2 regions of the Gordonia sp. NPDC057258 genome follow, and region 1 is predicted to be linked to the other one. Evidence: riboswitches for the same ligand, from Rfam matches in the RefSeq annotation. Region 1 holds a riboswitch; the other holds the start of a gene.
What was found. A riboswitch is a leader RNA that binds a small molecule or an ion and turns the genes downstream of it on or off. The one in region 1 is predicted to bind cobalamin.
Positions count from the first base shown of each region.

Region 2: linked by a shared signal. The riboswitch ahead of ACFUEJ_RS11805 (CbtB-domain containing protein) and the one ahead of ACFUEJ_RS03180 (FecCD family ABC transporter permease) in region 1 are both predicted to bind cobalamin.

Region 1 is NZ_JBHUXZ010000002.1:233,980-238,392, forward strand. Features, by position in the region: gene ACFUEJ_RS03170 (ABC transporter substrate-binding protein) at 1-360, opposite strand, end outside; gene ACFUEJ_RS03175 (ABC transporter ATP-binding protein) at 414-1,220, opposite strand; gene ACFUEJ_RS03180 (FecCD family ABC transporter permease) at 1,244-2,323, opposite strand; cobalamin riboswitch at 2,370-2,548, opposite strand; gene ACFUEJ_RS03185 (L-lactate dehydrogenase) at 2,699-3,652, shown strand; gene ACFUEJ_RS03190 (alpha/beta fold hydrolase) at 3,655-4,413, opposite strand, start outside.
Region 2 is NZ_JBHUXZ010000013.1:67,350-71,762, forward strand. Features, by position in the region: gene ACFUEJ_RS11800 (ATP-dependent helicase) at 1-2,041, opposite strand, end outside; cobalamin riboswitch at 2,059-2,219, shown strand; gene ACFUEJ_RS11805 (CbtB-domain containing protein) at 2,255-2,491, shown strand; gene ACFUEJ_RS11810 (CbtA family protein) at 2,498-3,328, shown strand; gene ACFUEJ_RS11815 (histidine phosphatase family protein) at 3,346-3,843, shown strand; gene ACFUEJ_RS11820 (acyl-CoA dehydrogenase family protein) at 3,957-4,413, shown strand, end outside.

The DNA of each region.
Region 1 (4,413 bases):
GCGCGATTCGCTCATGCCGTAGTTGTATCCGGCATACAGCACTTGGGGTTTCGCCGCGACGATGTTCTCGAGGGTGGGACGTTCGGTCGCGACCTCGTTCAGGGTGTCGACCTGGGGTCCGTACTCCAGCCGCAGGATGTCCTTGTCCCGGGCGAGCGCGCTGACCGCCACCATGTTGTCACGGGCACCGGCGGCGAGTGCGATCGCAATCATGCCGCCGTCGTTGACGAACAACCGGTCGAGGGGTTGCGGGAAGGCGACGTCGGCTCCGCAATTCGATATGGTGACAGTGCTTTCCGACGCTGCGGTGCTGTCGGCACCGCAGGCGGTGGCAGTTCCCAGGATCAGTGTCGCCGCCACGATGGCGACGGTCGGGTGGACTCGGGACGTACGTATGGTCAAAGGATGTCCTCTCACGGGATGTCTTTCGTCAGAGCGCTGGGGGCGGGTGTGGTGGTGGGAGTGTTCAGGAGCAGATGGGGCAGGCCCGTCGATGGATGGTCGACGACGGTGCCGGACACCTCGAAGACGTCGGCCAGCAGAGCCGGCGTCAGCACCTCGACGGGTGGTCCGTGCACGATGACACCACCGTCGGAAACCACTGCGACGGAGTCGAAGTGACGCAACACCAGGTCGAGGTCGTGCATCGCCGCGACCACGGTGGCGTCGAGCTCGTCGAGGATCTCCATCAGTCGTAGTCGCCAGGCGGCGTCCAGGTGATTGGTGGGTTCGTCGAGCACCAGGATCGGGGTCTGCTGAGCGAGCGCGCGGGCGAGGACGACGCGGTGCCGTTCGCCGCCGGACAGCTGGGTGCACGAGCGGGTGCCCCAGCCGTCGAGCCCGACCTGGATCAACGCGCGATCGACCACCGTCTTGTCGTCGGAACTCCCGGTGGACCAGGCCGACCGGTACGGGGTCCGGCCGAGGCCGACCGCCTCGGCGACCGTCAGCTCCGCGGAGGGCTGTTCCTCCTGGCCGACCACCGCCATCGACATGGCGCGGCGTCGCGAGGGGATGCGGTGGAGGTCGTCTCCGTTCACCTCGACGGTGCCGGCGGCCGGGCGTTCGAGACCGCACAGCGTGCGCAGCAGGGTGGTCTTGCCGGAACCGTTGGGCCCGACGATGGCCAGTCGGGTGCCGGCGGGGACCGCGAGATCGACATCCCGCAGTACGACGCGGCCACCTCGACGGCACGCAAGCGCGTTCGCGCGCAACGACATCGACGATGCGCGGGCGGGGTCGGTCACGAGCCTCCCCCGAACACGTACTGGCGTCGTCCCATGAGGAACAGGAAGATCGGTGCCCCGATCAGTCCGGTCACGATGCCCAGCGGCATCTCGCGCGGTGCGGCCGCCACCCGCGAGATCACGTCGACCCACACCAGGAAGAGCGCACCGCCGCAGACCGCCACCGGCAACATCGCGCGGTGGGTGGCGCCGACCAGGAGCCGCGCCGCGTGCGGGACGATCAGACCGACGAAGCCGATGCCGCCCGCCACCGCGACGAGCACGCCGACCAGGAGACCCTGGACACCGAACAGCGCGTTGCGCATCGCGCGTACCGGCACGCCCAGCGACGTCGCGGTGTCGGTGCCGGCCGCGTAGGCATCGAGCCAGGAGTGGATGGCGAGCATGGCCACGACGGTGACCAGCACGACCGCCCCGGCGATCTGCACTTTCGCCCAGGTGGCGCCCGCGACGCTGCCGAGCATCCAGAACATCACGTTGTCGGCGGCGTGCGGGTCGGCGGCGGTGAACACCAGCAGCGACGACAACGCCATGAACGCCGAGGACAACACCACCCCGGACAGGATGAGTCGCAGCGCGGTCAGCCCGCCCTGGGCGCGGGCCACCAGGTACACCGTGACGGTGGCGGCCAGCGCGCCGAGTAGCGCCCCGCCGGACAGCGCCCAGACTCCCAGTCCCGCGAGCACGCCGAGGGTCATCACCGCGGTGGCCCCGACCGCCGCGCCGGCGGACACACCCAGCAGATACGGCTCGGCCAGCGGGTTGCGGACCAGGGCCTGCATGAGTGCGCCGGCCAGCGCCAGCCCGGCTCCGACCAGCGCGGCCAGCACGGACCGGGGCAACCGGAGATCCCAGATGATGACGGCGTGCGCGGAGTCGAGCTCGGCCCCGGTCATTCGGCCGACGACGGTGTGCCACACGTCGCCGACGGGGATGGTCTCCGCGCCGAAAGCGGTGGCCAGGGCGATGCTGAGAAGGGTGAGGACGAACAGTACTGCGGCTAGCGGCGTCGCCGGGAGTCGCCGGACCGACGGGGCGGTCGCGCTCTCGGTCGTGCCGTCGGTACGACGGGACACGGGTGGTACTGCCTATCGGTCTGGGTATCTGTGCGCGAGATACACGATGGACTCGAGCGAGAACGGCCGGTAATCGGACTCGGGATCGTGGCGCCGGCGCCTTCCCGGGTCGCCCCGGTGTCCGCGCCGAATCCGTCCCCCATACCGTTGCGCGCCAGTCCCGGATTCACACCGGGTTCCCTGACACCCACGTGTGCGGGTGTGACCGTTCTCGGGGCTGAACATACCAACAACGATTCGCTACACCTGAGTCAGATGTCGCAGTTCGTGGTTCTGGGCGCAACGATGCGCGACATCGGTGCCCGGACAGCCGACACGCGAGCACCTACGCTGGGGGCCGACGATCGATGAACCCGACGCGGAAACGGTGAAGCGATGGACGTACGAGACACGAAGCTGGCCATCATCGGGGCGGGTGCGGTGGGCACCGCGATCGCCTACTCGTCCCTCATCCGAGGTGTCGCACGGACCATCGCCCTCCTCGACATCAACGCTGCCAAGGTGACCGCCGAGGTGCTCGACATGTCGCATGGCCTCGAGTTCGTGCCCCGCGCGGACATCATCGGATCCGACGACGTGTCGGTGTGTGCGGACGCCGACGTCGTCGTGTTCACCGCCGGCGCGAAGCAGAAGCCCGGGCAGTCGCGCCTCGAATTGGCCGAGGCGACAATCGGTCTGACACGCGCCATCCTCCCCGGGGTCTTGGCGGTGGCCCCGAACGCGATCTATGTGATGGTCACCAATCCCGTCGACATCGTCACCTACGCCGCCCAGGAGATCAGCGGGCTGTCACCGCACCAGGTCTTCGGCTCGGGCACGGTGCTGGACTCGTCCCGGCTGCGATTCCTGATCGCGCAGCACTGCGGGGTCGCGGTGCAGAGCGTGCACTCCTACATCGTCGGCGAACACGGCGACAGTGAGATCCCGCTGTGGAGTTCGGCGTCGATCGGGGGCGTGCCGCTCACCTCGTGGACGCCGCTGCCCGGCCGTCCGGCGATGGACGCCGTTGCGCGCGAACGTATTCACCACGAGGTCGTACATGCCGCGTACACCATCATCGAGGGCAAGGGGGCGACGAACTACGCGATCGGTCTGGCCTCGACGCGCATCGTCGAGGCGATCCTGAACAACGAACACCGGGTGCTGCCGGTGTCGACGAGGGCGGACGGCATCGAGGGGCTCGACGGCGTGTGCCTCTCGCTGCCGACCGTCGTCGACCGCGGTGGTGCCCAGACCCGGCTCGATGTCCCGCTGTCGGACTCCGAGCGGGCGGGTCTGCTGGCATCGGCGGAAACGCTGCGCGGGATGCAGGCGCGGTTCGGGTTCTGACGTCACACGGGGACGGTCCCGCGCAAGAACTCGAGCTGATCGGCGACCACCCGCTCGAAGTCGGCGCCGACGTAGATGTCGAAATGTCCTGCCGGATAACGAATCACTCGCGCTGCCGGGGCGCGGCGGGCGTACCGGGCAGTCGGTCCGGCCGGCGCCACGGTGTCCTCGTCGCAGATGCACACGAGCGTGGGACAGGTGAGCTTTCGCAATGCCCGACCAGGCGTGTGCAGCGGGATGGCGAGACCGGCCCGCGCGGCGACCTCGTTGATGAACTCCAGGTCGTCGGGCACCAGCGGCAGGTATCCCGACACCGCGTCGGGTGCCGTCATCAGGGCGGCCGAGCCGGACGCACCGGCGAGGCCGACGGTGACCGGCGGACGGCCCAGTGCCGAACCCGCCAGATCCGCGAGCGCGCGCACGGTCACCTTCGCCCCGGACACCACCCCCAGGGCGGCGGTGGAGGCTGTTCCACTGGTGAAGGGGCACTGGGAGATCACCGCGGCCACCCGGCCGTCGCGTTCGCCCGCGACCAGGACGTGTCCGCCGCCGAAGGACGTGCCCCACAGCACTATCCGTGAGGTGTCGACACCGCTGAGTGTTCGGGCGAAGGCGATTGCCGCGGCCCAGTCGTCGAGTTGGCGGCGAATGGAGAGCAGCTGTCGCGGTTCGCCGTCGCTGTCACCGAAGTGGCGGTAGTCGAACACCAGGCACGAGTATCCCGCGGCGGTGAAACGCTCGGCGAACGCGTCCAGGCGCAT
Region 2 (4,413 bases), on a different contig from region 1:
ACCTCTCGACGACCAGCGTGCGATCGGTGGGCAGGTGTCCGGTCGCCTCGCGCTGCTCGGCGATGAGTGTCGCGAGGTTGCTGCGGGCGTTCTCGGTGAGCCCGAGCCGGTCTGCCTGGTCGTCGAGCTTCCCGGGATCGGCGACCGACTGGGTGAAGGCACCGATCGCGGCGCCCAGTTCGGCGGGGCGTCCGATCGCGTCACCGATCCAGAACGGCAACCGGCCCGGTTGACCGAACGCGGGGGAGACGAGTACGCGGTCGTGGGTGATGTCCTCGATCCGCCAACTGGTGGCGCCCAGCGCGAACACGTCGCCGACTCGGGACTCATAGACCATCTCCTCGTCGAGTTCGCCTACGCGAGTGGCCTTCTCGCCGACCATGAACACGCCGAAGAGTCCGCGGTCGGGTATGGAACCGCCCGAGGTGACGGCGAGCCGCTGGGCGCCGCGCCGGCCGGTGATGACTCCGGCGTCGCGGTCCCAGTTCACCCGGGGGCGCAGTTCGGCGAACTCGTCGGACGGGAAGCGGCCCGCGATCAGGTCGAGGGTCGCGTCGAAGACGCCCCGGCCCAGTTCGCGGTAGGGCGCCGCGCGCCGGACGACCTCGTACCAGTGATCGACCTCGAGGTCGTCGACCGCGGCCGCCGCGATGGTCTGCTGGGCGAGGATGTCGAGCGGATTCTGCGGGACCTTGATCTCCTCGATCGCGCCGTCGAGCATCCGGCCCACCGTCACCGTGCAGTGCAGCAGATCGGTGCGGTGCTTGGGGTAGAGGATGCCCTGGCTGATCTCGCCGACCTGGTGCCCGGCGCGGCCGATCCGCTGCAGTCCACTCGCCACCGACGGCGGGGACTCCACCTGGATGACGAGATCGACCGCACCCATGTCGATGCCGAGTTCGAGTGAGCTGGTGGCCACCACACACGAGAGGCGGCCGGCCTTCAGGTCGTCCTCGATCTGGGCGCGCTGCTCCTTGCTGACCGAGCCGTGATGGGCGCGGGCGAGAACCGGCTCGGCGCCGGAGCTCGCGCCGCTGCCCATCACGAACGCCGGGGCGCCGCCCGCGACCGACGGATTGCCGGTCGGTTCGGCAGGCTCGCCGTGGCGCTCGGCGTGGATCTCGTTGAGCCGAGCGGTGAGCTTCTCGGCGAGGCGTCGGGAGTTGGCGAAGACGATCGTGGCGCGGTTCGCCTCGATCTGGTCGACGATCGAGGCCTCGACGTACGGCCACAACGAGCCGGCAGTCGGCGAGAACGCGTCGTCCAGCGCCGCGGGGTCGGCATCGGACACCGGCGGCGGGATGTTGGCCATGTCCTCGACGGGGACGTCGACGCGCAGGTCGAATGTCTTGTCGGCCTTGGGTTTGACCACCTGGCACGGCGCGGCGCCGGACAGGAACCCCGCGACCACCTCGGGCGGGCGGACCGTCGCCGAGAGGCCGATCCGCTGGGCGGGTTTGTCCAGCAGTTCGTCGAGGCGCTCGAGGGTCAGCGCGAGATGGGTACCTCGTTTGGTCGCGGCGACCGCGTGGACCTCGTCGACGATGATCGCCTCGACGCCGGTGAGACTTTCCCGCGCGGCCGAGGTGAGCATCAGGTACAGCGACTCGGGGGTGGTGATGAGGATGTCGGGTGGGGTTTTGACCAGCGCACGCCGATCGGCGGCGGAGGTGTCGCCCGACCGCACGCCCACGGTGATGTTGGGCTCCGGCAGGTTCAGTTCCTGGGCCGCCCGGGTGATGCCGGTCAGCGGTGCGCGCAGGTTGCGCTCGACGTCGACGGCCAGTGCCTTCAACGGCGAGATGTAGACGACCTTGGTGCCCGCGGGACGGTTGCCGGCGTCGGCGGCGAGCCGATCGAGAGCCCAGAGGAACGCGGCGAGGGTCTTCCCGGACCCGGTTGGTGCGATGACCAAGGTGTTCGCGCCGTCGGCGATGGAGGTCCAGGCGCCCTTCTGCGCAGCGGTGGGCGCGGTGAACGCACCCGAGAACCACCGCCGGGTGGGGGCGGTGAAGCGGTCGAGCACCGAGGGGCGGGGCATCTCTCCACTATGTCGCACGCGTACGACAGAACGCGGTATACAGTCTCCTCACGCCTGTACGGGGAATCCGGTGAGAGTCCGGAACGGTCGCGCCACTGTGAACGCAGCCCAGATCGACACGGTCGACGTGACGGGGCATGCGTGAGTCAGGATGCCGTGCCGGCGTGCACCACCCGTGAACTCTCCGACGCGAGATCGGCGAAAGGACCCACCATGACAGCTCCCCGTACCGAGGCGGCATCACCGGTCGCCCCGGCCCGTGCCCTGCCCGTACCGAACATCTCCGTCGCGAGCGCGGCGCTCTGGCTCAGCCTGACCGTGCTGCTCGCCGGGCTGGCGTACTACTTCCTCGGTTACGACCAGGGAGTCGTGTCGGTCTTCGGCTCCGACACCCACGTGCACGAGTTCGTGCACGACGCCCGCCATTTCCTCGGCTTCCCCTGCCACTGAGTCGACATGGAGAAGAAGTTCATCGGCGCCGGCCTGCTCGCAGGTCTGATCGCCGGCATCGTCTCGTTCGTGTTCGCGCGGTTCTACCTCGAACCCGTCGTGGGCAAGGCCATCGACTACGAGAGCGCCCGCTCGGCGGCCGAGGATGCCCTGGCCCATGCCGCCGAACCGGGTGGTCACACCCATGGTGAGGGCGGAGAGTTGTTCACCCGCGCGATGCAGGAGAACCTCGGCGCGGGGATCGGCAACGTCGTGTTCGCGGTGTGCATGGGCGCGTTCTTCGCGGTGGCGTTCACGGTCTTGTGGAGCCACGTCGGCAGCCGTCATCCGGCCACGGATCCCCGTGCGGTCGCCGGCGTGCTCGGCGGCATCGGTTTCGTCGCCGTCTTCGCCGTACCGTTCTTCGCCTTCCCGGCGAACCCACCCGCCGTCGGCGACGACGACACCATCGGCGAACGAACCGGTGCCTTCCTCACCATCACCGTGTCGTCGGTGATCCTCGCCATCGCGGCGGTGGTCCTGGCGTCGTGGTTGCGCCCGCGCATCGGTGGGTTGGTCTCGGCGGTCGCCGCCACGGTCGCTTATCTGGCCGGCATCGCGATCGTGCTCGCCGTCCTGCCGTCGTTCAGCGAGGTCCCCGGCCCGGTCCGCGACGACGCCGGACAGGTCGTGTTCCCGGGCTTCCCCGGTGACGTGATCGGGGATTTCCGGGTGTACGCGATCGCCAACCAGGTCATTCTGTGGACGGTTCTCACCGTCTCGTTCGCACTGATCGTGGGGGCGATGGCCCGGTCGCGGGCGACTGACCGCGCTCGCGCGGTCTCCGCGCCGAACTGAGGCGATCAACGCACGGCATGCAGATCATCACCGCCGGTCGCACCGGCCCCAACCGGTCGGTGCGATTCGGCGGTGACCCGGTTCTCGATCAGCGGGGTCGACGCGACGTGCTCGCTCTGAGCGCGTCGCTCACGCGCCCGATCGACATCTGCGGCCCGGAGGCGGCGACCCGCGACACCGCCGAGATACTCGGCGCGACACGCGGCCTCATCGTCGACGACGCGCTGCGGACGCTCGATGTCGGTGCGTGGTCGGGCCTGTCCCCGGAGGAGATCGACCCCGTCGACCTCGGCGGGTGGTTCACCGACCCGGAGGCCCGCCCGCACGGGGGTGAGAGTGTCGCGCAGTTCGTCGACCGAGTTCATGCCTGGCGTGCCGGGCAGGCCGAGCACGGCGATGGCTACGTGGTGGTCGCGATGCCGGTGGCGCAGGCCCTGCTGTGCGTCGATGCGGACGGGTTCTTCGCGCGGGAGGTGCGCCCGGCCACCCACTACACCTGCACCGATGCTCGGTAGGAACAGATCTGCGACGACGTACCTAGACATCGGCAGTGACTCCTGACACAGTTGGGGACGACAAAACTGAAACGTGTTCGCCCCTGCGCGGACACCGGTCTGGGAGTGTGACGATGTTCGAGTGGTCCGAAGAAGATCTGATGGTTCGGGACGCCCTGCGGGCGTTCATCGACAAGGAGATCCGGCCACATCTCGACGAACTCGAATCCGGCACGCTGCCGCCCTACGACATCACCCGCAAACTGCTGTCGAGCTTCGGTGTCGACGCGATGGCCAAGGACGCTCTCGAGAAGGAACTCGAGGCCGAGGCCAACGGGGAGAAGAAGAAGCCCTCAGGCGACGGCGGCGGTATGGGCGGCTCGATGTTCATGATGGTCAACATCGAACTGGCGGGGGTCTGTCTCGGTCTCGTCGCATCCCTGGGCGTGAGCATGGGCCTGACCGCCTCGACCATCCGCGGCAAGGGCACGCTCGCCCAGAAGAAGCGGTGGCTGCCCGAACTGGTCACGATGGAGAAGGTCGGCGCCTGGGCGATCACCGAACCCGACTCCGGATCGGACGCGCTGGGCG